DNA from 4 places in the Staphylococcus hyicus genome. Region 4 is predicted to be linked to each of the others. Evidence: predicted binding sites of a transcription regulator. Region 4 holds the regulator's gene; each other region holds the start of a gene.

Region 1 (7,947 bases), 1.2 Mb from region 4:
GCTTTTTAACGGGCGTACTCGGAATGTTTGTGATGTTTATGCTTGGTGGTGTTGTGATTCTTCCAGGTGTTGTGCCTCATTTCTTCCTTGGTGCAGCTTCAGGTGTATTTGGTAATGCCCGTGGTGGCATTAAAGGTGCCATTTTTGGTGCGATGATGAATGGTCTGTTGATTACATTTTTACCATTATTATTCTTGCCATTTTTAGGCGATTTAGGCTTAGCAGCGACAACATTCTCAGATACAGACTTCTTAGTTGTAGGTATTGTCTTTGGCAATATTGTTAAAACATTAGGTGTTGTGGGTGTGGGTATTGCGATCATCATCATTGCAGCAGTCGCGATACTCTTGCAAAAACGCAGCAACAAAACCATTTCATAATGAATTAAGCACGCTGAAGATGTGTTCAATATTGAAGCCTTCAAAGTTCATCAACCAATGAATTTTGAAGGCTACTTTAATGTTATTTTGAACATTTTATTGACTTGGGAATATGAAGGATTTTATAAGACTAATCCAACCATGGCGGCAGAAATGATAGAAGCTAACGTGGCACCGAGCAATAATTTTAACGCGAAGGCAGCTACCTTATTGCCTTGGTCACTACTAATGCCTTTAATTGCTCCTACGATAATACCTACTGTACCGAAGTTGGCAAAGCTGACCAAATATACGGAAATGATACCGACAGTACGGTCACTTAAATTTTTTGCCATATCTTTAAAATCTAGCATTGCTACAAACTCATTGGTAATCAGCTTCGTTGCCATAATGGACCCTGCTTGGACAGCTTCACTCCAAGGAACACCGATAATGAAGGCGATAGGCGCAAAAATGTATCCTATCAGTTGTTTAAAGTTAAGCCCTACAGCGCTAAAAATGACATTAATCGCTTCCATTAATGAAATGAAGGCTAATAACATAATGGCAACTGTAATCGCAATCTTAAAACCATCTATCGCACTGTCGCCAATCATTTGGAAAAATGGTGTCCGTGATTGGCGCTTTGTAGGTGTTTCAGTAAGGTTTTCAATGTCCACATCTGCATCGTTCGCTTCATATGGATTAATGACACTCGCAATGATGAGTGCACTAAAAATGTTTAACATCACTGCGGTTACGACATATTTTGGTTCTATCATTTGCATATACGAGCCTAACATGGCCATACTTACAGCACTCATTGCGGAAGTGGTAATTGTGTATAATTTGGCTTTGGAAAGTTTCGGTATAAGGTCTTTAATCGTTAAAAAGACCTCTGGTTGTCCCAACATACTTGTTGAGATGGCAAAATAACTTTCTAAGCGACCCATTCGCGTGATTTTGTTAATTACTAAGCCGACATATTTAATGATAAACGGTAATATTTTAAAGTAATTTAAAATACCTATTAATACAGATATAAAAACTAAAGGGAGTAAGACGTGCATAAAAAATGTAAAGCCGCCTTTATTTTCTAAATCACCAAATACAAAATCGATGCCTGCTTTACTGATGTTCATTAACCCTTCAAAAAATTTACCGAGTGCTGTTAAGATATTGAGACCGATAGACGTGTTCATCATAAACAAAATCAGTAAGACTTGAATGACAAGCATAATGAGGGTCTTTTTAAAATCAATATGTTTGCGATCAAAACTGACGATATAGGCGATAAATAATGCAAATACCACCCCTGTCATCGTAAATAGTATGGACATAAACATCACCTACAGTTTAGAATATGATACTGCGATTTGTGCGCCAACGACTGCATTATTTTCGACAAGTTTAATATTTGTTGCAAGGGACTTACCTTCCGTTTTTTCGACAATTTTACTTAATAAAAATGGGGTAGAGTCTTTGCCTCGAATGCCTTTTTTTTCGGCCTCTTTCACAGCGTCATTAATAATTGTATCGATATACGCTTTGTCTAATTGATCAGCTTCAGGTACAGGATTTGCGATCACCATGCCACCTTCAAGTTGGAGGTCATGTTTCACTTTACAAATCGAAGCGATGTCATCGACATGATTTGCTGTTGAATTTAATTTGACGCCGCTTTTACGTGTGAAAAAGGCTGGAAGTTCTTCGGTTTGATAACCAATCACAGGAACACCTTTTGTTTCAAGATACTCCATCGTTTTTGGTAAATCTAAAATCGATTTGGCTCCAGCACAAATAACAGTGACATCTGTTTTTGAAAGTTCATCCAAATCCGCAGAAATATCCATCGTTTCTTCAGAACCACGGTGTACGCCTCCAATGCCACCTGTCACAAAGAACTTTATATCTGCAAGTGCTGCACATATCATTGTAGAAGCCACTGTTGTCGCACCGATTCTTTTTTGCGCGATAACTTCTGCTAAATCACGACGTGACACTTTTGCGACATTGTCACTTTTCGCGAGTAATTCTAACTCATTATCTTCTAAACCGATTTTGACCTTGCCATCTATTAATGCGATTGTTGCAGGTACTGCGCCTTGATTACGTATGATTTGTTCCACAGTTTTTGCCATCTGTACATTTTGTGGATAAGGCATCCCGTGAGAAATGATAGTAGACTCTAAGGCAACAATTGGTCGGTGGTTTGATTTTGCATCTTGGACTTCTTGAGACAACTCAATGTATTGTTTCATTTTGATATTCCTCCATATCTCGTAATAATTGTTTTTTATCTAAGTTTTGTCGAACCGTGTATTGCGTTTCTATTGTTTTACGCGCATTGACTAAACCGGCTTTTAAAGTATCTTCAATATCGAATCCTTTTAGCCAGCTGTAAATCACCGCACTTGAGAAAGCGTCGCCAGCACCTGTGACGTCTTCAACGTGTGAGGATGGAATGACTTGTTTCATAAATGTTTGCGTTGAACTACTATATATCAGTTCTTTCGTGCCATTCGTAATAATCACGTGACTAATGCCGAGATCATTTAATTGTTTGGCAGCGCGTTTTAAATCTTCAGTATCATTAATTGTCATCTTCAAAAAAGTTTCCGTTTCATCGCGGTTAATAATGAGCCAGTCAATCGCATGTAAGGAATCAGGCATATGTTTCATTTTTGGTGACGATACAGGAATGACGACGAGTTTAATGTTGTGTTTTTCACTATAGGCACATAAGAAATCAAGTGAATCTTTTGGTAAATTGAGATCGACAACGATACATTTAGCTTTCCGAAGTAAGTGAGTACGCTTGATTAAGAATTCTGGTGTCATTTCGTTATACACTTCCATGTCGGCAAGACCGTATTCCATATTGCCATCTTTGTCGATTAAAGCCGTATACGATCCTGTATTGGCGTTCTCAACTTGTTGGACGTGATCAAGACTCATAAAAGGACTGGACAAATGCTTAATCATGTCCCATTCACTATCATTTCCACTCGCAGAAAGCATAGCAATATTTTCACCTAAACGACCAAGGTTCTCAGCAATGTTGCGTGCGACACCTCCAACTGAGCGCGTTGATGTGACTGGGTTCGATGTTCCTTGTTGCAATGTTTGATTGACGTAAAATTTACGGTCAAGATTTGTAGCACCAATGCATACGATTGGAAAGTCATCATTGAGAACGTAGGCTTTACCGAGCACGTATTCTTTTCGAATGAGACCGGAAATAATATTTGCGACAGCAGGTCGAGAAAGTCCAACAGCTTTCGCTAATTCTTGTTGAGAGATGAATGGATTGTCTTGAATGCGTTCAAGGATTAATTTTTCATTTTTATTCACTATGGCACCTCCTAGTAAACAAAAGTTTGATTATTAAACTTTTGTTTAGGTTAGCAAATCAGCAACGTAATGTAAACGCTTTCAAAAGAACGTTCAAAAAGTTTACAAATTTCATTATATGTGCGATGTGCTTTTAAAAGTATTTTTCTGTAAGTTTTGTGTAGGCGACCCCAAATTATAAAAGTTGTCAGAATTTTGTGTTGACTTCAATACGTGAGTATAATAAACTAGTTTTAATTTCATATTACTTATCCAGAATGGTGGAGGGACAGGCCCTTTGAAGCCAGGCAACCTTTTAAGTTAGGTGCTAATTCCTGCAGGTGACATGCCTGAGAGATGAGTCTGATTACGTCACGTCTATCTTTCGAGGTAGGCGTTTTTTAATTTTAAGGGGGAATCAACATGACACAAGATTATCGATTTGAGACGCGACAATTGCACGCCGGACAAGAAGTGGATGCAGCTACGAATGCACGCGCACTTCCGATATATCAAACGACGTCGTTTAATTTTAACGATACGGATCATGCAGCCAATTTATTTGGTTTAGAAGAATTGGGGAATATTTATACGCGCCTGATGAACCCGACAACGGCAGTACTTGAAACCCGAGTAGCAGAACTTGAAGGCGGGATTGCGGGAGTGGCTGTTGCTTCAGGCATGGCGGCTATCACGTATGCGATTCAAGCTGTCGCACATGCAGGTGACCATATTATCGCATGTGAAACGTTATATGGTGGGACGCATACATTATTCACACATACGCTGTCTAAATTTGGAATAGAAGTGACACTCGTTGATACGAAAGACCCACAAAATGTAACTGCGGCCATTAAAGCGAATACAAAAGCACTATTTGTTGAAACCATTGGTAACCCTGAAGGCAACATCGAAGACTTTGAAAAAATAAGCGCAATCACAAAATCTTATGGCATTCCACTCATTGTAGATAATACGTTTGCATCACCGTATCTCTTTAGACCGATTGAATACGGCGCAAATATCGTTGTCCATTCCGCGACCAAATTTATCGGAGGCCATGGGACATCAATGGGTGGTGTCATTGTAGATGGTGGGAACTTCGATTGGAATAATGGTAAGTTTCCTGGATTAAGTGAACCTGATCCATCGTATCATGGCATCATCTTTAGCGAAAAGTTTGGTGACGCTGCACTGGCCTTTAAAATTCGCACGACATTATTACGTGATACAGGTGCCGCATTGTCACCATTTAACGCATTTCAATTAACACAAGGGTTAGAAACATTGTCATTGCGTATGGAACGTCATGTTGAAAACGCGGAAAAAGTAGCGCATTATTTATCGAACCATGCTAAAGTTGCGTGGGTGAAATATGCGGGACTTGAAACGAGTCCATATTACGACCTTAAAACAAAGTATTTGCCTCAAGGTGCTGGAGCTGTATTTACATTCGGTGTCAAAGGCGGTTATGAGGCAGGGAAGCAATTTATTGAAGCATTAGAATTATTTTCATTACTCGCAAATGTAGGAGATGCGAAATCGTTAGTGATTCATCCTGCTTCGACGACGCATCAACAATTAACGGTTGAAGAACAAGCGGCAGCAGGTATAGCACCGGAAACCATTCGACTCTCTATTGGACTCGAACATATTGATGATATTTTAAACGATTTGGCAAAAGGTTTTGCTGCGATTAAATAAATGGGGGATCTGTGTGACATCGATACAAAAACAAACATTAGAAACGTTGAAAGCCAAAAAAGAGGAATGGCAAGTATATGTGCCAATCAATAAAGCTGCGCATATGATGAAAGAATCTAAAATAAAAGAATATGAAGAGGCGATTCAATTAAAAATGAAAACAGAGGAATCCTATTAAAAGTGGGGAGTGCACCCAATTTAAAAAAGGGTACAGACAAAGTATAAACAAATCATTCGTCATCAACCCAAAACTTCATTATAATGAACACAAATCTTTGAAAAAGTGGTGAATGCGACATGAAAAAAATTATGATTGTCAATACAAGCCATACACAATTTGACGGCACAGATAAACCCACTGGCTTATGGTTAAGTGAATTAGTCCATTTCTATGATGTCTTTCATGGTAATGAAGATTACCAAATCGATTTATACAACATTAAAGGTGGCGAAACACCTTTAGATCCTGTCAGTTTAACACCAGGTATATTAGACAAGCTGACAAAAAGTTATTATGAAAATGAATTGTTTATGGATCAATTAAAGTTAACGCCAAGTATTGACACAGCAGATCCGTCCGCTTACGACGTGATTTATTTTACAGGAGGCCATGGTGTGATGTATGATTTCCCAGGAAATACGCATGTACAACAAGCGATTAACACGATTTATGATAAGGGGGGCATCGTGGCATCTGTATGTCACGGGGCAGCGGCCTTACTCGAAGCGAAGAGACCGAATCATTATTTCCTTATCGACGGGAAAAAATTAACAGGATTTTCAAACGCTGAAGAAGTATTAGCGAATCGCAAAAAAATAGTACCTTTTGAACTCGAATCAGAATTGAAACTTAAAGGTGCGCAATATACGAAATCAAAAGTACCTATGAAAGGGTTTATCCAAGTGGATGGTAATCTGATTACAGGTCAAAATCCAGCATCGGCGAAGAAAGTAGCTGAAGCGGTTAAAGATGCATTAGCGTCGAAATAATGGTGTGCCTCCTTGTATGAATTAAGGGATTTGAAAGCAACGTCATGGTTTATTTATGATGTTGCTTTTTATATTGCGGTAAATCAAAAAAGGGTTTCGAATGGCATTCGACTGAGGTAATATGGGAAAATAAAGTATCTAATTCCATAATATTTTTTAATCTTAACGCTATATTTTTGAGGGGTGACATTTATGGAGCGGGTCCATTATCATGGGATAACCTTTGTGTTATTTATTACGGGGCTCTTAGTCATGTTTAGTTTATACAGCACGATAACGATAGGTGCATCAATTGCGCAAGACTTTTCCGTACCCGTCACAAATACACCATTGGCCAGCATGGCATTTTCGTTCACATTTGCGCTAGGATGTTTAATATATGGGATACTTTCGGATAAATTTGGGCGCAAACAAATCATGTTATATGGTTTAATTGCACATACTATTTTTACGTTGCTGTCCGTTTTTTCTACGTCCTTTATGATGCTTGTGGTATTCAGAGGCGCTCAAGGTTTAGCCGCTGCCGCCTATGCGCCGATCATCATTGCTTACATTTCAGACTTATTTCCTGAAAACAAACGTGTGACAGCGACAAGTTTTATGACAATGGGCTTTTTGTTTGCGGGCATTTTCGGACAAGTGATTAGTGAAATGATTGCGAACGCATATGATTGGCGTATGGTCTTCCTTATATTAGGGAATTGCTATGCTGTACTAGCTGTTGTAAATCTTTGGTTATTACCTCAAGCCCCATTACAGGAAACAGCAGTGCATTTCAAAGATTTTGGACGAGATATTGCATCCATATTTCAAAACCCAATATTGATGCTTTGCTATTTAATTGGCTTTGTGTTGTTAATGACCTTTATTAACGTATATGTTGTTTTAGGAGAGAGTGTCCTCGTCCAACATGGCCAACATATTCAAACCGTTGCAGCGGTGAGTAAGTTTTTTGGTGTTGGTGGGATTATCATTTCCTTGATGGCAGGCCGTTTATCCAATCACTATTCGGTTACAAAAGTACTTGTTGGGGCATTAACGGTCACTGTACTTTCAATCATACTTATGGCACTGAATACAAGTATTATAGGTTATATTATATTAAGTGTGATTTTTGGCGGAGGCATTGGCTTTGCGTTACCGACACTTATTTCTAAAGTCGTGTTATCTGTGGATAATCATAAAGGTTTTTATATCACACTGAATACATTTGTTATATTCTTCGGCACGGCTGTTGCACCTTTAATATTAGGCTTTACCCAGCGCACACCCGCATGGTCAATGCAATTTTTATATTTAGCTGCAATTATGGCTATTGGATTAATGGCTGCTGTGATGATTTTAATACGAGAACGCCAAAAGGATTCGCATGCGTCTTGACGCGATGCGAATCCTTCTTTTACTTGGCCAAATGCTGTTTGAGAAAATCAATTAACCGGTCATAATTGACTTTTGATTCATATAGCGACATATCAAATTGATACTCATGATAAAGTGGACTATCATGAAATGTGCCTTTTACTGGAATACCGTAGTGTGTCAACGTCGCGACAAATTGACG
Region 2 (7,947 bases), 330 kb from region 4:
ATTCCGTTTCCTTTGTGAAAATACGATTAAGATTTTGGTAGCTTAAATTTATCGCTATCATTCCATTACTTCCCACCATACCTGCGACTGGTATGATTTCATTTGGTGTAAAATCGATCGCGCCAGTAAGTAAAACGCCGCCTAACGACAAAACTGCTCCTGTCATAATCGCTACAAAGGACACCCAAAATACATGATGCATTATAGTAGATGCACGTTTTTTAGTATTTGCAGCTGCATTAATCATAATCACTAAAATGAGCGCAAGCACAATCCACATCTCTTCTACTTTAAATACAAATTCAAGTAAATAACCAATTAAAACCAACTGAACGACTGCTCTTACAGCCGCAATGATTAAATCTTTAGCGATGCGAAGTTTTTCTTTATACGAAATAATGATAGGTATCAGCAACAAGAGTGATGTCAAAAGTAAAGACGTTGTTGTCATACCGTCTCCTCCTTCACAAGTTCACCGTTATGTATCGTCATAATACGATGAAAATGTCGATGACTTTGTTCGATATTGTGCGTGATCCATAACACTGCTGTCCCTGTCTTGACCATCTCAAAGATTAGTTTTTCAATGGCTTGACTATTTTTATCATCTAAAGCGCTCGTTGCTTCGTCTAGCAATAACACTTCGGGCTGATACATTAATTGTCGTGCGATAGTTACACGCTGTTGTTCTCCCCCAGACATATGTTGCACGCGCGCGTTCAATTTATATTTTTTAAGTCCAACGGCCTCTAACAACGCCTTTGCGCGTGCTTTATCAAATGTATCCTGACGCGCTAACGATGGGAAAGCAAGATTATCATATATTGTTTCTCCAAATAGTTCTAATCGTTGTGGTAAATAGCTGACCCGTCGTCTTAATATTTCAGGTTCATATGCTTGATATGAATGACCTTTGAAAAGAATGTCCCCCTCTGTTGGTGAAATTAAATCCGCAATCACACGCAATAATGTACTTTTCCCACTTCCTGACGCCCCTACAACTGCTATCGCTTCGCCTTTTTTTACGTTAAAATTAATTTGATTTAAAATGCGCTGATCATCTACATGATAACTCACATTTTTTAAATCAAGCATAGCATCCCTCCTTAGTTTTTATAAATCATATAATCATAAACATGACCGTATAACGTTTTTTCAATATATGACTTAAAACCCATATTTTCATATAATCTTCTCGCACGTACATTATTACGATCACAATTCAAACTCAGCGTTTGACCTTTATATTTTTCAAAAATATACTTCATTAACGCTTTCGCAATACCCCGTCCTCTATATTGTGGAAATGTAGCAATTGATTCGATATACCTGTCTGTATCCTCAGCCTCTTTAACAGGTAATGGTGTTTTTGTGGATAGAGGGAGACTTTTAGCACGATGGAGCATGGTCCAACATTGTTCATAATATAACTCCTTATTCCCATCATATGTAACAATCATGCCTGCTACTTGACCTTCAACGTCATACACATGAACATGAAGATAACTATTTCGATAAGACGAAGATATTACACTGTCTTTTATGGCTTGTATGACCTCGGACTGGTGGTATTTTCTAACAATTTCTAATTCCATATCTTGCCAAATGAGATATGTTAATGTTGCAATCGCTGTCGCATCGTTTATCGTCGCTTTTCGTATCATACCATTCCTCCTATAATCCTATTTTAGAGGAATACATCATTTTATGGAACAAAAGTACACTTGTAAGGTACAGAGTAAAATACACATAAAAAAAGAACATTGCGATTGCAATGTTCTTTAAACGGAAACGGAGGGATTCGAACCCTCGCGCCGCTTTCACGACCTACACCCTTAGCAGGGGCGCCTCTTCAGCCAACTTGAGTACGTTTCCTAATGGCTCCACAGGTAGGACTCGAACCTACGACCGATCGGTTAACAGCCGATAGCTCTACCACTGAGCTACTGTGGATTCATATTATTTTTTTGTAAGCACAGATACTATTATATCAATTCACCCCAGGAAATCAAGAGTTAAAATTAAAAAAGTTAACGGAATATTTACACTATAGGAGGGGAAGTTCCGTCAACTTTACGTTTTGCACAATGTAATCACGCCATTTTTCTACTCTACTGCATAAAGTTCATTCAAACCAATCGTCAGTCGATCTGATTGCCGTTCATTTGAAATCGTAAGTTCATTATTGAATGTATTAATCGAAGTAATGTAGCCTTCTATCGTATGAATGTAACCCGAACGCCAGTAAGAAATTTTAGCATTTTCATTTTTAGAAATTTTAAAGTGCAACATATGATTGATTTCTATGATTTGATCTTCACTCAAATCCGGACGATCAATTTTATGTTGATTTGCTTCAAACTGTTTAATTCTTTCAAACTGTTCTGGAAGTGTCCCAAAAGGTGCCCATTTGACAATGCCACGCCCCATTGGTATACGACCATTTAAATATTGACGGGGTATTTTCCGATAATCCGTTTCTGTTTGATACTTAGGTGGTAGTGTACGATCCAACATATTTATCACCTCGCACTCATTATAGAACATATGTTCGTATTTGTGAAGTGATTTTTTTAATGCTTCAACCTTTGACCCATTAAAAAACGGCTTAAGAAAAACGCACACCGTTAAATGTCAGATTAAATATCCATAATCGTCATTATGAACAATAGCGCAGAAAGTACAAAAATACTTACTGTTAACGGAAATGACAGTTGATGTTTCATTTTTGTTCAAAAGACACTCCCCCGACCTTTAACTGACTTTTGAATACCATACAAACAATTGATATCTCAAAAACAATTTGGACAATATTCAGAATAATGGTAAGTCGATTCTTATTATAATTAATCAAACAACGATTTTTAATTGCCTACATATTATTTTACAATACGATGAGAATACGTTCCCTTCTATTTTGAGTTAACACACTATAACTGCTTTTTAAAACGCAACATATCTCTGCACCAAACGCCATTTTCATAAATAGGTGCTTCATTATCTTGAATAAAGAAATCAAATATCACATCTATTAATCTAAAACCTGCTTTTTGATAAAATGCAATTTGATTAATACTTGAATTGCCAGTACCCACAATCATCTCTTTAAATTGATTTTCAGTTGCATAAGCTATTGCATGATCAAGTAGTTTTTTTCCAATACCTCCACCTTGTTTAGAAGCTTTAACAGCAATATTCACTAATTCAATACGTTCAGAATCAAGCATCACTAAAATATAACTACCTACAATACAATTATCTTCTTTCTATACGATACATATTCCAGATTTTAAGTGTTCCATTACCCTTTGATAAGAAGGATCAGCAAGTAATAATAAATCCATTGGCGGTTCTTCATTCAATTTCACTTTTTCAAACATAATGACATCATCCTTTAACATAAAAACACACTTATACCTCTACATTAGCATACTCAATAGAAGTATAAGTGTTAATACAACAAAATATGAATCCGTTTTAAATTACATTTGGAATACCATTACATCGCGCGTTTTTACTTGCAATAACAAATTCAATCGTATGATTTAAGCATACACAAAAATTACCTAAGGATTTTAATAAAATGTTAATTATTAAATATGTTGAAAAGAAAACTTTAAAATGATGACTCATATGGGGCCCTCCTTAACATCAATAGTTAGCCTACTATACCCTTTAATTTTCATATTAGTTGCATGAGTCAATATATCAAATAAAAGTTGGGATAATTAATAAGATAATAACGTTGAAGGTTCTATACTTCTGGAAGATTTGGAAATGGTTTTGACGCATTAGGTCCTGGTTCGTAGTTGGTACGTTGATTTTCTAATATCGCATATCTAGAGAGCGCTTCATAAATGTTGAAGTTGTCTTTATTATAATCTATAGGCTTCTCGGGATTTGTAGTAAGTGCTTTCGCTTTGCGGTCTAAATGGTAGGAAAATGTAATACAATTATGAAATTGTGTTGAAGCAGTATGTTCTGATACATTTAAAATAACTGATTGACTGTTTACAAAAATAATTTTAGATTTAGCACCTTTTAATTTTTTAATTCGTTCTACAAAATGCATATTAATCCAGCTATTTTCGGTTGCGCGATCGGAATGTGACGGGAAATAATACGAAGGGAATATCGGAGTGATATTAATTGGAAGTTTACTTTTGAGGCTCGAAATACGACGTGTTTGTTCTTTTCTAGACTGATACGTTTCACCATAACATTTACAACTGTTTTCAATGATTTGAGTCAGCGGTTCGTGAACAATGATTGGTGGCTCATCATATTTCAAAATTTCAGTACTTTGATTGATGCCGTTTGGTCCATCCGTGGGACGTAAAAACATGTCTCCTTTCATAATAATATAGTTGTTTTCTTTGATTTGATTTTTCATTGGGTTCCCCCTTTTTGGATTAATTTTTGTCTCTATGTACTATCCATTATATCTAAACAAAACTATATGTCAACGAAAATTAGATATTTTATGAAATTTAACTCCGTGCATTCTCCTCGTATCTTTTTAAAACTTTTAAAAATTCAGAATTTTCATTGCATTTGTGTTATTGTTTCGTTATACTGATAAATAACTATTTAATCAACATACAAGGAGTGATTTGCTATGAAACATCAACTCGATGCAAAAATATATAATAATACGCACGCAATGCAAATGGTTCATCAACTTGCTGTAGAATTAGTAATTGAAGACGCATTAAAAAACCAGCGTAAGCAACAACTTAAACACTTAATTGATGAGGCACTACAAAACAAAAACGAAGCCAACTTCAAAACGTATACAGCTGAATATTTGAAATTGGAGGAACTTGAAGTTGAAATCATTTCATAACTACAATTAAAAACAGGCCGCCACATTGCACGCAAACAATGAGCGACCTGTTATTTTTATACCATTAGATCAATAATATCTTCTTTAGAAATGTCACCGAAATAATAATAGAAATCATAGTTAGCTAACGCGTCTTGAATCGCTTCTTTTTGATGAAATACGCCTTCTAATGCATATTCTAATTCCGTAACATTTCCTTCTCCAAAGAAATCACCAAATATTTTCGCATGTTCGATGCGGCCCTTTTTAACGTCTAATTTAATTTGAATAAACCCTTTATCAAATTTATGTTCTCTTTCAAAGTTATATTTAGGATTTTTACCATAATTCCAATCCCAAGTTCGGTATTTTTCGTCACTAAGTTTTTCGATATTGTGCCAGTCTTCATCTGTTAATACATATTCTTCAACTTCATTTTCTCCAAAAAGTTGTTTTAAAATAATGTGTTTAAAGTCTTCGATATCTAATGGTTCGGCTAAAAATTCTTGAATATTAGCTACACGCTTGCGCACTGATTTGACACCTTTAGATTGAATTTTAGCTGGATTAACCCTTAATGCATTTTGAACTTCATCTAACTCACTATTAAGCATTAATGTGCCATGGCTAAACATACGGTCTTTCACTTTTACCATTGCATTACCTGATATTTTAGCTTGACCTACTTGAATATCATTACGTCCAGTTAATGCTGCATCGACACCCATTTCATTTAAAACATCAACAATCGGTTGCGTAAACTTCTTGAAGTTATGAAAACTTTGCCCATCATCTTTGGTTATAAAACTAAAGTTTAAATTACCAAAATCGTGATATACTGCGCCACCACCAGAAATGCGCCGCACAACATCAATGTGATGTGCATTAATATAAGGTTGGTTCACTTCTTCAATTGTATTTTGATTCTTTCCAACAATAATAGAAGGTCGATTAATATAAAATAAGAAATAACTATCCTCTTTATCCATTGGTACTGTATTTAAAACGTACTCCTCCATAGCTAAATTCAATGTAGGATCCGTGATATTATTGTTACGAATAAATTTCATGTCAATTCTCTCCTTTTGATAAGGTTGATCAATTTTAATATCGCACGATACATGGTTAAAAGCTACTGTTTTCACTTAGAGATGACAAAAAGATTAAAATTAACGCAAATTGTTTATTTAAATTGTAAATTTTAGTACAATATATGCTAGTTAAATTTCTAAGGGGGCGTACATATGACGATTGCTGAAGTTGGAGACATCGTAGAATTTTACGATGGTATTAGAGGTAAAGTTGAGAAAATCAATGACAACTCTGTTATAGTAGACCTTACAATAATGGAGAATTTTGCTTCTCTTGACTTGCCAGAAAAAACAGTCATTAATCATAAAAGATATAAGATTGTTGAACAAGAAGGTTAATCTATGATGAAAAAATTAAACAAGCCGCTACTTTGGTTTATCTTAAGTTTTATTGGTTTTCACATTATTTTACTTATAATGTGGGGAGAATATAATGTTTACTGGCAATTATATACAGGTATTATGCTTATCGCAGGTATCAGTTACGTCTTTTACCAACGTGATATCGCGTCAAAACGATTACTTACTTCAATCGCAATAGGTTTAGCAACCGGCATACTGCTTGTACTTGTTCAGGTCATTATTGCTTTAATCACCTCAGATCTCAGCTATACATCACTTATTAAGCAACTGTCTCGAACAGGCGTCTATTTCAAGTGGCAAATGTTAATAACGTTACTGTGTGTCATGCCCTGCCATGAATTATATATGCGTACGATATTACAAAAAGAACTGACTATACTAACGCAACGACCTTGGGTAGGTATTGTTATTGGAGCTATTTTATCGAGCTCATTCTTTATTTATCTTGATCGTTGGTGGATTGTTCTTTTTATCTTCATATGCCAACTTATTTTAGGTTTCAGTTATGCCTATACACGTCGAATTGTCACAACAACAGTAGCACAGATTGTAGCGGTGGTCCTTTTACTTATTTTTCATGGGTAAAAGATATGGGTGTGAGCCTCAGTCAATGGATTAGCCATTGCGTCATCCCCTATTACATTTCTAAGCATATGCATAAAAATGTAAATAAAAACTTTCTAAATAGAATGGGGCTGGAACTCACGTTCCAGCCCCATTTATTCATTAAATATCTCTTTTTCTTCTTTTCAATAAAACTAAACCAATTAGACTCATTAATCCAGCGACTAAGATTGGCTGTTGTCCAGATTCACTTCCTGTATGTGGAAGTTCCTCATGTAGATTATGCTTCTCTTCATGTTTTACATGCGCTTTTCCATCATTATTTATTTTATTAGATATCGTACTCATCACTTTAAATTTAGGTTTTTCATTTACAACCGTTGGGACGAATTCATCAGTCTTTGGTGATTCCTCTTTTTCTTCATCCATTCTAGGTGAATCTTCTTTTACTTTAGGCGTTGGTTTTAATTCATTATCTTTCTTAGGCGCGTCATTTTCAGGTGTTTTCGGAATATCTGGTTGTTCCGCTTTTGGTTCATTTGGGTGAGGTGGCTGAGTATCATCTTCTTCTACAAGGACACCTTTCGTATGACCATGTTCAATAATAATTGTATCTTCAATGATTTCAATAGGATTATGCGGCTTCTCTTCTACAGAAGGACGATCATTATTAGTATCTTCTTCAAACGTCGTATTATTCGAACCGTTTTCTGTGCCAATTTCACTTATCATATCAATAACGTTACTGTCTTCGATTTCTTCGATAGTTCCGTTAACTTCTCCTTTGATTTCACCATTACCTGTGTCTTCTTCAAAGGCAATCAAATAATTATCTTCAACAATGTCAATCATACCTTCAACATGACCCGTTTCACCTTCAGGAGTAGTGATTTCAACAATATCAATATGATGATTGTCTTCAATTTCTTCAATTACACCTTCAGCATGTCCAGAGATAGAAGGCGGTAACGTATTTTCATCTTCGAACTCAATTAAATGATTGTCAGTCATGTATTCCATTGTATCTTCTAAAGTTGTATGGTCTGAAACAGCACCCGTAATGATACCTTTCGCTGTTTCTTCTTCAAATTCAATAACATCACT
Region 3 (7,947 bases), 480 kb from region 4:
CAAAAAGCCTACCATAAATCAGCACCTATTATACCACCTCACACTAGACACGCGCCGTACCACTCTAATACATTCACTTCTTTAAAAGCACAAATTCGTCTTTCTCAAATCACACCCTCTCATTTTTTTGGAAACCACAATACCGTTAAAACACATAGGGATTTATTACAACGTCCAGTTATACAAGACGTGACGTATGAACATGTTGATTTTCAAAATTTATATATGCGGGGACAGTGTACTTACTATGCTTTTGAAAGACGTAAGGAACTAGCGCATCCAATTCATAACTATTGGGGAAATGCGAAGCAATGGCATATTAATGCCCGTGAAGAAGGATTTCACGTGACATCAACACCGAAAGTAGGCGCAATTCTTGTCTCGCAAGAAGGTCCATACGGTCACGTTGCGATTGTGGAAGCGATAAAAGGAAATGCAATTGTGGTTTCTGAAATGAACTGGGTTGCACCTTTTATTGTCAGCTATCGAATCATAGATGTGTATGATCAATATCATTTTATTCATTAAATTTGAATATTTATCGTATATTAATTTATATAGTGATAGAATCCTTAAATTTGTGTTATATTATCATCAAACTAGAAAAATACTTTCAAAGATGCAATTAGAACGGTATCAAAACGTTAAAGGAGGTCTGGTAATGGGTGTACATCAATATTTTAAAAGGCTATCAGATTTAGAAAAATTAATTCGATTGCCAGGTAAATTTAAATATTTTGAACATAATGTCGCCGCTCATTCTTTTAAAGTGACTAAAATTGCGCAATATTTAGGTACAGTTGAAGAATATCATGGGCGAGATGTGGATTGGAAAAGTTTATATGAAAAAGCTTTGAACCATGATTTTGCGGAGGTGTTTACAGGAGATATTAAAACGCCTGTAAAATATGCCAGTGGTGAATTAAAAAAATTATTTTCACAAGTTGAAGAAGAAATGGTAGATACCTTTATTACCGAGGAAATACCTGAAAGATATCAAGAGATTTATCGTCAACGTTTACAAGAGGGAAAAGACGATTCATTAGAGGGACAAATATTAGCTGTCGCCGATAAAATTGATCTCTTATATGAAACATTTGGTGAAATACAAAAACGTAATCCAGAACCACTTTTCTTTGAAATTTATGAAATGAGCTTAGAAACGATTATGCAATTTGATCATTTGTATGCGGTTCAAGATTTTATAGAAAATATCATTCCAGAAATGCTTACAGAAAAATTCATCCCGCGCACAGAATTAAGAGAAATGACAATGCAAATTCTTAAAAACAGGAAAGTGTGATTGTGATGATATGGTATATGTTAGCTGCATTCTTTCCATGCGTCCTAGTTGTCATCTTTAGTGCGATTACGCGAAGTAAGTGGGTGGGGACACTCATTACACTTATTTTAATCGGCGCTTCTGTTTATAAAGGATTCTTTCATAATGAATGGATTATATTTTTAGACGTTGTATCGTTACTTGCCGGTTATATTATTGTCGACCAATTGCATATCCATAAACAACAGGATAGTGAAGGATAAGGTTTCCTCTTGTAGGAATCTTATCCTTATTTGTGTTGTATGGATAAAACCAAAAATCCCGAACAGATGTTTGGAACAATGTGTTAAATTTTGATAAAATGTTATTGATATTGTGTTGAAAGGAGCGTACATGAATGGAGCATCATGCGTTTAAAATTGCATCAAACTTTGACCCCCAAGGTGATCAACCCAAAGCAATTGCTGAATTGGCAAAAGGTATTCATGAAGGTAAGCGTCATCAAACGCTTTTAGGAGCAACAGGTACGGGTAAAACGTTTACGATGAGTAATGTGATTAAAGAAGTGGGGAAACCGACATTAATTATTGCGCATAATAAAACATTAGCTGGACAATTATATAGTGAATTTAAAGAATTCTTCCCAGAAAATAGAGTTGAATATTTTGTGAGTTATTATGATTATTACCAACCAGAAGCGTACGTCCCATCAACAGATACGTTTATCGAAAAGGACGCCTCTATTAATGATGAAATTGATCAATTGCGACACTCTGCCACAAGTGCTTTATTTGAGCGTGATGATGTCATTATTATCGCAAGTGTGAGTTGTATTTATGGTCTAGGGAACCCTGAAGAATATAAAGACCTAGTTGTAAGTATCCGTGTAGGTATGGAGATGGATCGTAGTGAACTATTACGAAAACTTGTTGATGTGCAATATACACGTAACGATATTGACTTTAAACGGGGGACGTTCCGTGTAAGAGGGGATGTTGTAGAGATATTCCCAGCATCAAGAGATGAACTTTGTATTCGTGTCGAATTTTTTGGTGATGAAATTGATCGAGTGAGTGAAATTAATTATCTCACTGGCGAGGTGCTACGTGAACGCGAACATTTTGCACTTTTCCCAGCATCTCACTTCGTTACACGCGAAGAAAAAATGAAAATCGCAATTGAACGCATTGAAAAAGAGCTTGCCTCACAATTAGAAAAATTGCGGAGTGAAAACAAGCTTTTGGAAGCACAGCGATTAGAACAACGCACGAATTATGACTTGGAAATGATGCGTGAAATGGGGTTTTGTTCTGGTATTGAAAATTATTCAGTACACTTAACATTGCGTCCTTTAGGTTCTACACCATATACGTTACTGGATTATTTTGGTGATAATTGGCTTATTATGATTGATGAATCCCATGTGACATTGCCTCAAATTAGAGGGATGTATAACGGAGACCAAGCACGAAAAAATGTATTAGTTGAACATGGTTTTCGCTTACCCAGTGCGTTAGATAACCGTCCTTTAAAGTTTGAAGAGTTTGAATCTAAAGCACGTCAATTAGTTTATGTGTCAGCAACACCTGGTCCATATGAGCTTGAGCATACAGATGAAATGGTGGAACAAATTATTCGGCCAACTGGGTTGTTGGATCCCAAAATTGAAGTGCGCCCCACTAAAAATCAAATCGATGATCTATTGTCTGAAATTCAAGAACGTGTAGATAGAAATGAGCGTGTCCTCATCACAACATTAACCAAAAAAATGAGTGAAGATTTAACGACATATCTTAAAGAAGCGGGGGTAAAGGTAAACTACCTTCACTCTGAAATTAAAACGTTAGAGCGTATTGAAATCATTCGTGATTTGAGAATGGGAACATTCGATGTTTTAATAGGGATTAATTTATTAAGAGAGGGAATAGATATACCAGAAGTATCTCTAGTAGTCATTTTAGATGCGGACAAAGAAGGGTTTTTACGGTCTGAAAGGTCTCTGATCCAAACAATTGGACGTGCAGCACGTAATGAAAAAGGTGAAGTGATCATGTACGCAGATAAAATGACGGATTCTATGAAATACGCCATCGATGAAACAGAACGTCGACGCAGCATTCAAATGGCGTATAATGAAAAACATGGTATAACCCCTCAAACCATTAATAAAAAAATTCATGATGTGATTAGTGCTACTGTTGACACAAATGAAACAAATGATGATCAACGTAAAGAAGTTCCGAAAAAACTAACTAAAAAAGAGCGAGAAAAAACGATTAAGAATATTGAAAATGAAATGAAAGAAGCCGCGAAAGCACTCGATTTTGAAAGAGCTACAGAATTAAGAGATATGTTATTTGAATTAAAAGCAGAAGGGTGAATAAAATGAAAGAACCGTCAATCGTTGTTAAAGGTGCGAGAGCACATAATTTAAAAAATGTAGATATTGAATTACCGAAACATAAGTTAATTGTCATGACAGGGTTGTCTGGTTCTGGTAAATCTTCCCTTGCTTTTGATACGATTTATGCAGAAGGACAACGACGTTATGTGGAATCATTAAGTGCGTATGCGAGACAATTTCTAGGACAAATGGATAAACCAGATGTAGATACGATTGAAGGCCTATCACCAGCCATTTCTATCGACCAAAAGACAACGAGTAAAAATCCGCGTTCGACTGTAGCGACGGTAACAGAAATATATGATTATATCCGACTGCTATACGCACGGATTGGCAAACCTATATGCCCACATCACGGTGTTGAAATCGAATCTCAAACAGTACAACAAATGGCAGATCAAATCCTTCAACTAGAAGAACGGACTAAAATTCAATTACTTGCACCAATCGTTAATCATCGTAAAGGGACGCATGAGAAATTACTTAAGGATGTTATTAAAAAAGGGTATGTTCGTGTACGTGTTGATGGAGAAATCATGGATATCACGGCAGTGCCTGAATTAGATAAAAACAAAAATCATACGATAGAAATTGTAGTCGATCGTTTAGTTGTCAAATCTGGAATTGAAACGCGTTTAGCCGATTCAATCGAAACCGTACTGGAGTTGTCAGAAGGACGTTTAGTTGTAGATGTCATAGATGGCGAACAACTTGAGTTTTCTGAAAAGCATGCGTGTCCAATTTGTGGCTTTTCAATTGGTGAGTTAGAACCACGGATGTTTAGTTTTAATAGTCCATTTGGGGCTTGCCCAACCTGCGACGGGTTAGGACAAAAGTTAACGGTAGACTTAGATTTAGTAGTACCTGATAAAGATAAAAGTTTGAATGAGGGTGCAATTTTAGCTTGGGAACCAACAAGCTCTGATTATTATCCAACCCTATTAAAACGTGTGTGTGATGTATATAAAATTAATATGGACAAACCGTATAAAAAGCTTACTGAACGTCAAAAAAACATTATTTTATATGGTTCTGGTGATAAAGAAATCACGTTTACATTTAAATCCAAATTTGGCCAAGCACGCAAACGTACGATGGTTTTTGAAGGAGTTGTTCCGAATATTGAGCGTCGTTACCACGACTCACCATCAGAATATGTACGTGAAATGATGCAAAAATATATGGCTGAGCAAGTTTGTGAAACGTGTCAAGGCCAACGTTTAAGTAAGGAAGCTTTATCTGTATACGTAGCGGGTAAAAATATTGGTGAAGTTGTAACGCAATCGATTCATGATGCATTGAATTATTATCAAAATATCCAACTTTCTAGTCAAGAGCAACAGATAGCACGATTGATTTTAAAGGAAATTATTGCACGATTAGAGTTTTTAAATAATGTTGGCTTAGGTTATTTAACATTAAATCGAGCCTCTGGTACGCTGTCAGGTGGTGAGGCACAACGTATTCGTTTGGCAACACAAATTGGCTCACGTCTATCAGGGGTATTATATGTCCTTGATGAACCGTCAATTGGTCTACATCAACGTGATAATGATCGTTTAATTTCTACACTAAAGGACATGCGTGATTTAGGTAATACACTTATCGTTGTCGAACATGACGAAGATACAATGATGGAAGCAGATTATCTTGTAGATATTGGTCCGGGTGCTGGGGAACATGGTGGCAGTGTGGTGGCAAATGGCACACCTAAACAAGTCATGCGAAATAAAAAATCATTAACGGGTCAGTATTTGAGTGGTAAAAAATTTATTCCGGTTCCTGAGAAACGACGCGACCTTTCAGAACGTAAAATTGAAATTAAAGGTGCGCGCAGTAATAATTTAAAAAATGTCGATGTCGCCTTTCCATTATCTGTGATGAATGTCGTTACAGGCGTCTCAGGTTCAGGTAAAAGTTCGCTTGTGAATGAAGTACTATATAAGGCATTAGCAAAACAAATTAATAAGTCTAAAGTACGACCTGGTGCGCATGATGCCATTAAAGGTGTCGAGGAAATTGATAAAATTATAGACATTGACCAATCGCCAATTGGACGTACGCCACGTTCCAATCCTGCAACATATACAGGGGTATTTGATGATATACGTGACGTATTTGCCTCAACGAATGAAGCCAAAGTGAGAGGGTATCAAAAAGGGCGTTTCAGTTTTAATGTGAAAGGTGGACGTTGTGAAGCGTGTAAAGGGGACGGCATCATAAAAATCGAAATGCACTTTTTGCCTGATGTCTATGTTCCTTGTGAAGTGTGTGAAGGCAAGCGTTATAACCGCGAAACATTAGAAGTCACGTATAAAGGTAAAAATATTGCTGATGTTTTAGGCATGACCGTAGAAGATGCAACGCGCTTTTTCGAAAATATTCCTAAAATCAAACGTAAATTACAAACATTAGTAGATGTTGGTTTAGGATATATTACCCTCGGTCAACCCGCTACAACATTGTCGGGTGGTGAAGCACAACGTGTGAAGTTAGCGTCAGAATTGCATAAACGTTCAACAGGGCGTTCTATATATATCTTAGATGAACCTACAACTGGACTACATGTAGACGATATCAGTCGTTTACTTAAAGTGTTAAATAAAATTGTAGATAACGGGGATACGGTTGTCATTATTGAACACAATTTGGATGTGATCAAAACTGCCGACCATTTAATCGATTTAGGACCAGAAGGTGGGGAAGGCGGCGGTACAATTTTAGCAACAGGGACACCTGAAGAAATTGCCGCAACTGAATCATCCTACACGGGTAAATATTTAAAACAAGTACTTGAACGTGATAAAGCGCGAATGGAGGAGTAGTGATGAAAGAAGCGCAAATTAAAGTTTTAGAGCTATTGGAAGCGCATAAAATTTTAGTGGAATCAGCAGCAATTTTATTAGATGCGATGAATGGAAAAACGCATGAACGTCATCATATTGATGCTCAGGCATCGCATCGAGAAATCGATACCGAGAACCCATCGACGTCACAGAATCAAACGTCTCAAAATAAACATAACCAACAGGGTCAAAAGCAAACATCTGAACCATCTATGGAAGAAATGATGACACACACGCTTAAACAAGTGACAGCGTCTTTACGAAAAGCGTCGAACAATAAGAAAACGACAACTGAAAAGCATAATGATTCCAAAGAGATTCCTATTGATACGTTTAGTCAACTTGAAAAGACATTCCGTGATGTGACTCAAAAACTAAATAAATACGGTAAATAAGTTATATAAATAGCAGGGTGAGCGTTAAAAATAAGTCATAAAGATTTATTTTTATACTCTCACCCTGTTCATGTATAATGGAATGACAAACAGTGGAACATTATACGTATTGATTATCAAATATACTATAATAGAAATCATTGAGGAAAGCACTAATTGAGGTGAACGTATGTTAACAACAAAAGATCTAGTGGAAAAATTCAAATTAAATGTCATTGCTGGAGAAAAAGGGCTTGAACGACCAATTATGAATACGGACATTTCTAGACCAGGTTTAGAAATGGCAGGTTACTTTTCGCATTATGCATCGAATCGTATTCAACTCCTAGGAACTACAGAGTTATCCTTTTACAATCTGTTGCCATTGGATGAACGAAAAGGACGAATGCGCAAGTTATGCCGCCCTGAAACACCTGCTATTATTATTACGAGAGGGCATGAAGCACCTGATGAATTAATAGAAGCATCACGTGCGACAGATACACCACTGATGTACATCGATGAGGCAACAACACGTGTTATGGGGCGATTCACTACATTTTTAGAGCATGAACTTGCAAATTCTACATCTCTGCATGGTGTTCTAGTTGACGTCTATGGTGTAGGTGTATTAATAACTGGTGATTCTGGTATAGGTAAGAGTGAAACAGCATTAGAACTTGTAAAACGTGGGCATCGATTAGTTGCAGATGACAATGTGGAAATTAAAGAAATCAATAAGGATCAATTGATAGGGAAACCACCAAAAATTATTGAACACTTATTAGAAATTAGAGGCTTAGGCATTATTAATGTGATGACACTATTTGGTGCTGGATCAATATTAACGCAAAAACGTATTCGATTAAATATTAATCTAGAAACATGGCGACAAGATAAACTATATGATCGGGTAGGTTTGAATGAAGAAACGTTAAAAATTATGGACACTGAAATAACTAAAAAAACGATACCTGTACGTCCGGGGCGAAATGTGGCAGTTATAATTGAAGTTGCGGCGATGAATTACAGATTGAATAT
Region 4 (7,947 bases):
CGTCGATTCATACTCTTGTTGTGTGAGTGCCAAGGTGTTCGGAAACACTTTTTTAAGTTGTTGCATTGGATCTTTAACCATTTCAAGCTCTGATAAACTGAAATGAAAATAATCGTCTTTGTTAGTATGTTTAAAACGACCGTTTATTGCATCATCAAACGTCGTTTCAACATATTGGAGTTGCCTTTCTGAGGTCAACGGTATAAACGTTTGAGTATAATCATCTTTATTAAAAGTGAAACATCTCATTCCTTTAGTTTGGTTGACTTCAGAAAACGAATACTGTAATAACGAGCCACTATAATAAATATCATTTTGATTTAAAGCAAAAGGGTGATGAATATGCCCTAACATTACTGCGTCAAATAACGACACACAATGTGGACGCACACTTTCAATCGTCCCAACAGTGAGTTCTCTTTCGGAATCACTTTTTGGTGCACCAAATAAAGTAAAATGTCCAATCAACACATTTTGCTTTGAGGCATCTATCTGAGGCTTAATACGTTCTACAAGTTGTGTAATAGTTTCTTCATATGTTGAAACTTCCACACCTAAAAAAGCTCTCGCTTCTGCCAGTGTAAAAAAGGGCAACGTATAAAAACACACATTTCCTAAAGTAATTGGTTTTTCAAAATCAGCTAATTCCGTACGAATGTATAGTTGATTCTGTTTGAACCAGTGTGCACCATATCGTAAACGCTCTTTACCATCGTGGTTACCATTTGTAATAATCATTGGTATTTTTAAGTCTATATTTAAACGTGCAATCGTGCGTTCCATTAATTCAATAGCTCGTTTACTTGGCATTGCAGTATCAAATATATCTCCTGCTATAATCAGCACATCAGGATTTTCTTTTTCAACTTTTTTCACAAATTCCTCTAAAATAGCGCACTGATCTTCTAGAAACGAGTGACCATTTAACACTTTTCCTAAATGCCAATCTGCTGTATGTATCACTTTCATCTTATCACTCCAGAACATTTGTTCTATATTATTTTAATAAAGGCTATAAGCCATTGCAAGTAAAAACCGAGCTCATTTTAGCATGTCATTCTCATGCTATAATAAACAAGCTCGGTTTAAATGATATCCATTTTATGAAGCATTTCCTAACTGACGTTTTATATTTCTATAACGTAATAACATCGCAAGTCGCCATGGTAATAACATACTAAATGCTAATAAGAAAAACATCCCTGCCAATTCACCCGGATGGACTGAGTTACCAATATAAACTTTTAATAACGTCCGCATTATTAACAACGATACTAAAATAATTGGAAAGGCTTTTGATTTTTTTAAATAAATTTGGTGGTTTTTCACTTCAAAGTGTGACGTAAGGATTAATATCGATGAAAAAATAAACCCTACGATAACGGATTCTAAAATTTCTAAACCCGTTAATCTAAAATAAGGCACTACATACATCAATGCCCCTGTTGCCATAAAAAGCGGTGGCAACATGATTTTTTTAGTATTGACAGGATATTTTTGCGCTTTCACACGAATAAAAATAACGATAGCGCTCATAAAAAAGGCGACAAGAATTGAAAATACTAAAAACGTCATACATAAATCTCCTTTGTAGTTAACCAATAATAAGCGTATTATATCATACTAAAAAGCGAAACGTCATTGAAGTGCGCTCAATCATATTGACGCGCATAAAAAAAGACTCGGAAACTATCTCACTTCCGAATCTTTTTTAACATTTAAATGTTGGACATTAAAACTTTTTGTCCATGTTTTTATTCATCATTGTCATCATTTGATTAATTTTTTTCTGTGATGGTTTTTGACCCATTTGCATCATCATCATACGTAACATTTCTTCGTTAATTGGAGGATTTTTCTTTAAATAATCCATCATATATTTACGTGCGAGGAAAAAGCCACCTACAAGTCCAATGATAAGTGCAAGTACAATTAATACGATTGCCAACCATGTAGCCATTATTTCACCCACTTTCTCTATCCTTTTGCATTTTACTAAAATTGGTACAAGTTTTCAAGGTCATTCCAATACTTTCATGAAAATAGAGAGCGGACATAAACGTCTCGCCCTCTATCCATAGGAAATCGTCTATAATGTGGAAACCACCGATTATAGTTTTACGTTGAAATACATCATTTAAAATAACTATGACAATTATAATGATTCGATTTGAGAAAGAATATTTTCTTTAGTGAAACCATATTTTTCAACTACTAAATCTCCAGGCGCACTTGCACCATAACGGTCAATACCAACAACAATACCTTTCATACCTACATATTTATGCCATCCAAGCGTTGCACCCATTTCAACTGCAACACGTTTAGATACTTCTGGAAGTAATACCTCTTCTTGATAAGCTTTCGACTGTTGTTCAAATGCATGCCAGTTTGGCATTGACACGACACGTACACCTTTACCACGTTGCTCAAGATCTTTCGCAACTTCAATAACTAAGCTCACTTCAGAACCCGAAGCTAACAATACGTATTCTGGTGCTTTTTCTGTTTCATATACAACGTAAGCCCCTTTACGTACACCTTCTTCAAGTTTTGATTCTTCGACATCTAACACTGGTAATCCTTGACGTGTTAATACGAGTGCTGTAGGTGTGTTGTTAGATTCTAAGGCAACTTTCCAAGCGACACGTGTTTCATTGCCATCTGCTGGACGAATCACGTTTAAGTTAGGGATCGCACGTAAACCAGCTAATTGCTCAATTGGTTCGTGTGTTGGACCATCTTCACCAACCGCAATCGAATCATGCGTGAAAATGAACGTTGAACGCACACCCATAATAGAAGAAAGACGTAACGCTGGTTTTAAGTAATCACTAAATACAAAGAAAGTTGCACCATAAGGATGTAACCCCCCGTGTGCTGCCATACCATTCACTGCAGCTGCCATCGCAAATTCACGCACACCAAACCAGACATTTTTACCTGTGCCATCTTCTGCAGAGAAGTCGCCTTCAGCTTTAACGTTCGATTTATTTGATGACGCTAAGTCAGCTGAACCACCGAAGAATGAAGGTACAGATTTACCAATGGCTTGAATGATTTCTCCAGAATCTGCACGAGAAGCCGCTTTGTGACCTAACTCGAAACGTGGTAACGCTTCGTCATAGTTTTCAGGTAATTCTCCTGCAATGGCTAATTTAAACTCTTTCGCAAGTTCAGGATATTTTTCAGCATATGCTTCCAAATCTTTTTTCCATGCAGCTTCATGTTCGTCTGCACGTTTGATCATCGTTTCATTAAAGATTTCATACACACTATCATCCACTTGGAATGTTTGAGTCGCGTCTAATTCATAATTTTTGAATGTTAATTCACGTTCTTCTTCACCTAGTGGTGCACCGTGAGAACTGTGACTGTTAGATTTATTTGGAGAACCATAACCAATGATTGTTTTTACTTCAATGATTGTAGGTCCTTCTTGAGATTTTGCTTTTACAATTGCGTTGTTGATGGCTTCCATATCATTACCGTCTGTAACAAGGATATGATTCCAACCATACGCTTCAAAACGTTTTTTAATGTCTTCAGAGAAAGACTTATTTGTTTTGCCGTCTAAGGAAATATCATTTGAGTCATATAAAGTGATTAGTTTATCTAATTTTAGATGACCCGCTAAAGATGCAGCTTCATGAGAAATTCCTTCCATTAAGTCGCCATCAGAAGCTAATACGTAAGTATAATGATCTACAACAGAAATATCATCTTGATTGAATTTTGCAGCTAAGTGTTTTTCAGCCATTGCCATACCTACTGACATAGCAAAACCTTGACCTAGTGGCCCTGTTGTAATTTCTACACCTTTTGTATGGTTGTATTCAGGATGTCCTGGTGTTTTGGAATCCCACTGTCTAAATTGCTTTAACTCTTCTAATTCTAAGCTGCCAGAAACGTGAAGCAAGCTATATAAAAGTGCAGAACCATGACCCGCAGATAAAACAAAACGGTCGCGATTGAAATACGTATTAGAATTAGGATTAAAATTTAAATGTTGCGTCCAAAGTGTGTAAGCCATTGGTGCAGCACCCATTGGTAAACCAGGGTGACCAGAATTCGCTTTCTCAATTGCATCAATGCTAAGCGCACGGATGGTATTTACTGCATGTGTGTCTTTTTGTCCAAACATATTATGACTTCCTTTCTATTTGCTACTAGGGTTATTATACCTTATATCCACGTATAAAACCTATAATTTCTTTTGTATAAACAGTGAACTAACGACGTGTATGATTTTGCTTTTGAATTTCTTTTAATTTTTTAGGTGTCACGTCATTACCCTCAGGGTCAATCACTTTAGTATGTTCGATTTGATCTTTAAAACTATTTCGAAATGAAGCAAGATATTCACTTCTTAAGCGTGATTGTTCTTTTGCTTCAGCTTCGGTCAAACCTTCACTTTTCTTTTTCTTTGCTAGTGCATTAATACGCTGTAATTTTTCTTGACTAAGCATATATGAAAACCTCCGTCAATATTCTCTACAAAATATAACAGAAAAGACGCATAAAACCAACCGCCATGACTCATAACTTGAATTAAAAAAGACAATGTGAAACGTCATACATCATTTCACATCGTCCTCAGAAAATCTCTATATTTATTAGTTTTTAGTTTCATTACTGTGTGCCTCATTTCTATGTCTTTATATCATATGTTCGAATTTAAATCTATCGAACTGTCACAGCGAGCACATTTTGTTGATCCTTTGATTTTTGTTCGTATTTTTGTACGTGTTCCGTTTGATTAGAATTAATTTGATGGTCTGTCATTTCGTACGTTTGTTCTGTATGCGCAGTTTGACTTGTCATTATAAAGAATACGAAAAAGATAATCATAGAAGCAACAAAAACAGATACATATAGATATATTTCATTTAATTTCACTTTCATCATTATCAACATCTCCTAGAACATTTGTTTGTGTAATTACTTTAACAGAACGAATGTTCTGTGTCAACATAAAACGAACAAATGTTTGTTCTGTTCGGATAACTATGCTATAATGTACATAAATCATGCAAAGGAGTGTAATCTAATGAGAGAACTGACAAAAAGACAAGAAGAAATATTTGAATTTATCAAACATATTGTTCAAACGAAAGGTTATCCGCCAAGTGTTCGTGAAATTGGAGAAGCTGTTGGATTGGCTTCAAGTTCAACCGTGCACGGCCATTTATCACGCCTTGAAGAGAAAGGTTACATCCGTCGTGACCCTACAAAACCTCGAGCAATCGAAATCGTAAGTGAGCTCATGGGTGAACCAGTAAATATGGAAGAAACAATTTATGTACCCGTTATCGGTAAAGTTACCGCTGGTACGCCGATTACTGCTGTGGAAAATGTTGAAGAATATTACCCACTTCCTGAACACTTTACTTCTACACATAATGGCCAAATCTTTATTTTAAATGTTGTAGGAGACAGTATGATTGAAGCTGGCATTTTAGATGGCGATAAAGTAATCGTAAGAAGCCAATCAATCGCAGAAAATGGCGATATCATTGTAGCAATGACGGAAGATGATGAAGCCACAGTAAAACGTTTCTATAAAGAAAAAAATCGTTATCGCTTACAACCTGAAAATAGTAGTTTAGATCCTATCTACTTAGAACATGTCACTGTGCTAGGTAAAGTAGTAGGCCTATTTAGAGAACTGTAATTCAATGAGATCTCCTTTGCTTATATAAAAGGGGCTGGTAATTATGTCCCAGCCCCTTCTCAATTACTTCACGTTCAATGTTAAAAAATTCGTTTATTTATGATAGTGGTATTTAAACAAATCATCATACATTTCAAAATCATTGTCAACATTAATTTTATATCCTTTAATAACATTAGTAATTAGGTTACATTCATATTAAGTTTTAGGCACTTTATCTCATTCCAGTCTAGTTCCTTTCATAGCTATTACATTTTATATAAAATCAAAACTACCCGTGTGAACGGGTGGTTTGTTCTGCGGTTGAAAGCCTCTGTTACTGACCAGCCATTGTAAGGGCACTGGAAAGATCAGCCAACTGTACTACTTTCTCAGCGACCCCTAAAAGGGTCCTATTTTTTTCTAAACTTTTTATTTTCTTTCCCTGTGAATGGGTCTATATATTCCATCATTGTGAGTTGTTCTGCAACGATATCCTCTTGTAATTGATTTCGAATGTATTCTTCTATTACCTTTTTATATCTTCCAACTGTATCTACTTAAAATCCTTTACACCAAAACTTCCTATTACCATATTTATATTTCAAATGTGCATGTTTATCAAATATCACTAAGCTACTCTTACCTTTTAAATATCCTACAAATTGAGAAACACTCCGTTTTGGAGGTATACTCACAAGCATATGAATATAATCTTTACATGCTTCAGCTTCTATGATTTCAACACCTTTTCTTTCACATAGTTGTCTCAGAATTATTCCGATATCTCTTTTTAATTTTCCATATATTATTTGTCTTCTATATTTTGTTGCGAAAACTATGTGATACTTACAATTCCATTTTGTATGTGCTAAACTGTTTGTGTCGTTAGACATTATGGCATCTCCTCGTATAGTTAATTTTGGTTGGCTGACCAAGTTTTATTCTATCATGAGGAAATGCCGATTTTAATACAACGGTGAAACCTCTCCGGAACCATACGCATAGCGCATGGTTTACTTTTATATAATAAGAAAAGCGTAAGACGATAGCTATCGCCTTACGCTTCTTTCTTATTTAATATTTCTTTAACACGTTCTAGAATATCCTTAGTTTGTTGTTCGATATTGGGCATATCTTGAACTTTCATATTATAAGTATTCATACTATCAACCTCATTTGATTGATTTTTTCCCAATATTAAACGGCGTTAAACATTATCCAGTATAATTTTCAGTCCAATAAGGTTGTTTATTTTTATTGAAGTCTACCCCTACACCAAGTGTGGATACATTAGGATGTAGGATGTTTTTTCGGTGACCTGCAGAATTCATCAACCCTTGGTGCGCAAAGATTGCACTTTGTTGACCATAAGCAAGGTTTTCCGCTGCTGTTCTATACTGGTGTCCATCTTTTTTCATACGATCAAATGGTGATTCACCTTTTAAATTCGTATGTTCAAAATACTGATTCACTGCCATATCATGACTATGTTTACGTGCAGTGTCAGCTAACGCTTCAGAGTAGTTTAATGCTTTTAAATTGTTTTGTACGCGTGTTGCATTGACTAAATAATAGTCTAGTTTTTCATAACTTTGAGCTAAACCTTTTGAAGGGGCACCATACTGACCATTTAATCGGTTTTCCATCTCTTTACTCACTTGTAAAAGCGCAGTTAACTGATTGCTACGATGTTTATCATAAAATGCAGTTGTATAGATGCCATCTTTCTCAAACACATCATATTCATCGTTATTTTGGCGGTATAATGTATTTCCTTTTTTGATTCCTTCAAGGGGTTTACCTAATTTATCACGCACCACATTTTGTGGTGTGTTGTATTTAATACCTGATTTAGAAGTAATGATATTTTGATTCGTAAATAAACCATGAACTTTACCATTAATATAACTTACTAAGATAAAGTCATTAAACTTGTTATGATATACATGCCATTTTGTACCGTATTCATTATCAAGTACAGCTGATGCTTTACCGAGTTTCGCCTCTACATCTTTTTGTGACATGTTAATCTGAATGTTGCGTATCGCAAACGCTTGTTGATCTGGAGTCTTTAATGCTGTATGTGATTTATTACTGTCAACAAGTTGATCTACTTTGGTAGTAACAGGTTGCGCCAATTTTTGTGTCGCATCTGTAGGTTGAACCGGAATCGTTAATACAATGACAAAACCGAGTATGAGAAAAGATATGAATGATTTAATAGAAATCCACTCCTATTTTTTAGTCTCTATCACCGTTGAAAATCGAATTTCTTACAATCACATAATCCA

The links. The regulator LexA, encoded in region 4, represses DNA repair genes until DNA is damaged. The targets are predictions, from matches to a motif close to CGAACATATGTTCG.
Region 1: a site for LexA is predicted at 3,729-3,742, ahead of SHYC_RS01280 (carbohydrate kinase). Genes of this name have one in related genera too.
Region 2: a site for LexA is predicted at 2,541-2,554, ahead of SHYC_RS08940 (YolD-like family protein). Genes of this name have one in related genera too.
Region 3: a site for LexA is predicted at 1,605-1,618, ahead of uvrB (excinuclease ABC subunit UvrB). Genes of this name have one in related genera too.

The regions. Positions count from the first base shown of each region.
Region 1 is NZ_CP008747.1:311,714-319,660, forward strand. It holds gene SHYC_RS01265 (PTS ascorbate transporter subunit IIC) at 1-380, shown strand, start outside; gene SHYC_RS01270 (NupC/NupG family nucleoside CNT transporter) at 503-1,699, opposite strand; gene SHYC_RS01275 (pseudouridine-5'-phosphate glycosidase) at 1,709-2,620, opposite strand; gene SHYC_RS01280 (carbohydrate kinase) at 2,604-3,713, opposite strand; SAM riboswitch class I at 3,959-4,056, shown strand; gene SHYC_RS01285 (O-acetylhomoserine aminocarboxypropyltransferase/cysteine synthase family protein) at 4,116-5,396, shown strand; gene SHYC_RS12220 (hypothetical protein) at 5,410-5,574, shown strand; gene SHYC_RS01290 (type 1 glutamine amidotransferase domain-containing protein) at 5,694-6,386, shown strand; gene SHYC_RS01295 (MFS transporter) at 6,612-7,766, shown strand; gene SHYC_RS01300 (alpha/beta hydrolase) at 7,786-7,947, opposite strand, start outside.
Region 2 is NZ_CP008747.1:1,889,941-1,897,887, forward strand. It holds gene SHYC_RS08915 (ABC transporter permease) at 1-451, opposite strand, end outside; gene SHYC_RS08920 (ABC transporter ATP-binding protein) at 448-1,095, opposite strand; gene SHYC_RS08925 (GNAT family N-acetyltransferase) at 1,107-1,664, opposite strand; tRNA gene SHYC_RS08930 (tRNA-Ser) at 1,787-1,875, opposite strand; tRNA gene SHYC_RS08935 (tRNA-Asn) at 1,879-1,953, opposite strand; gene SHYC_RS08940 (YolD-like family protein) at 2,107-2,517, opposite strand; partial or broken gene SHYC_RS08945 (GNAT family N-acetyltransferase) at 2,931-3,254, opposite strand; gene SHYC_RS12570 (hypothetical protein) at 3,267-3,401, opposite strand; gene SHYC_RS12305 (hypothetical protein) at 3,478-3,633, opposite strand; gene SHYC_RS08950 (competence protein ComK) at 3,755-4,393, opposite strand; gene SHYC_RS08955 (IDEAL domain-containing protein) at 4,619-4,846, shown strand; gene SHYC_RS08960 (lipoate--protein ligase) at 4,903-5,895, opposite strand; gene SHYC_RS08965 (YkvS family protein) at 6,070-6,255, shown strand; gene SHYC_RS08970 (CPBP family glutamic-type intramembrane protease) at 6,262-6,864, shown strand; gene SHYC_RS12310 (fibrinogen-binding adhesin SdrG C-terminal domain-containing protein) at 7,006-7,947, opposite strand, start outside.
Region 3 is NZ_CP008747.1:2,044,826-2,052,772, reverse strand. It holds gene SHYC_RS11890 (COG3942 and LysM peptidoglycan-binding domain-containing protein) at 1-528, shown strand, start outside; gene SHYC_RS09700 (YfbR-like 5'-deoxynucleotidase) at 662-1,303, shown strand; gene SHYC_RS09695 (CsbA family protein) at 1,309-1,545, shown strand; gene uvrB (excinuclease ABC subunit UvrB) at 1,680-3,662, shown strand; gene uvrA (excinuclease ABC subunit UvrA) at 3,668-6,511, shown strand; gene SHYC_RS09680 (hypothetical protein) at 6,514-6,927, shown strand; gene hprK (HPr(Ser) kinase/phosphatase) at 7,097-7,947, shown strand, end outside.
Region 4 is NZ_CP008747.1:1,564,348-1,572,294, forward strand. It holds gene sbcD (exonuclease subunit SbcD) at 1-969, opposite strand, end outside; gene SHYC_RS07450 (CcdC family protein) at 1,102-1,575, opposite strand; gene SHYC_RS07455 (YneF family protein) at 1,733-1,972, opposite strand; gene tkt (transketolase) at 2,156-4,144, opposite strand; gene SHYC_RS07465 (DUF896 domain-containing protein) at 4,233-4,469, opposite strand; gene sosA (DNA damage-induced cell division inhibitor SosA) at 4,684-4,908, opposite strand; gene lexA (transcriptional repressor LexA) at 5,051-5,674, shown strand; partial or broken gene tnpA (IS200/IS605 family transposase) at 6,067-6,549, opposite strand; gene SHYC_RS07485 (CAP domain-containing protein) at 6,871-7,884, opposite strand; gene guaC (GMP reductase) at 7,898-7,947, opposite strand, start outside.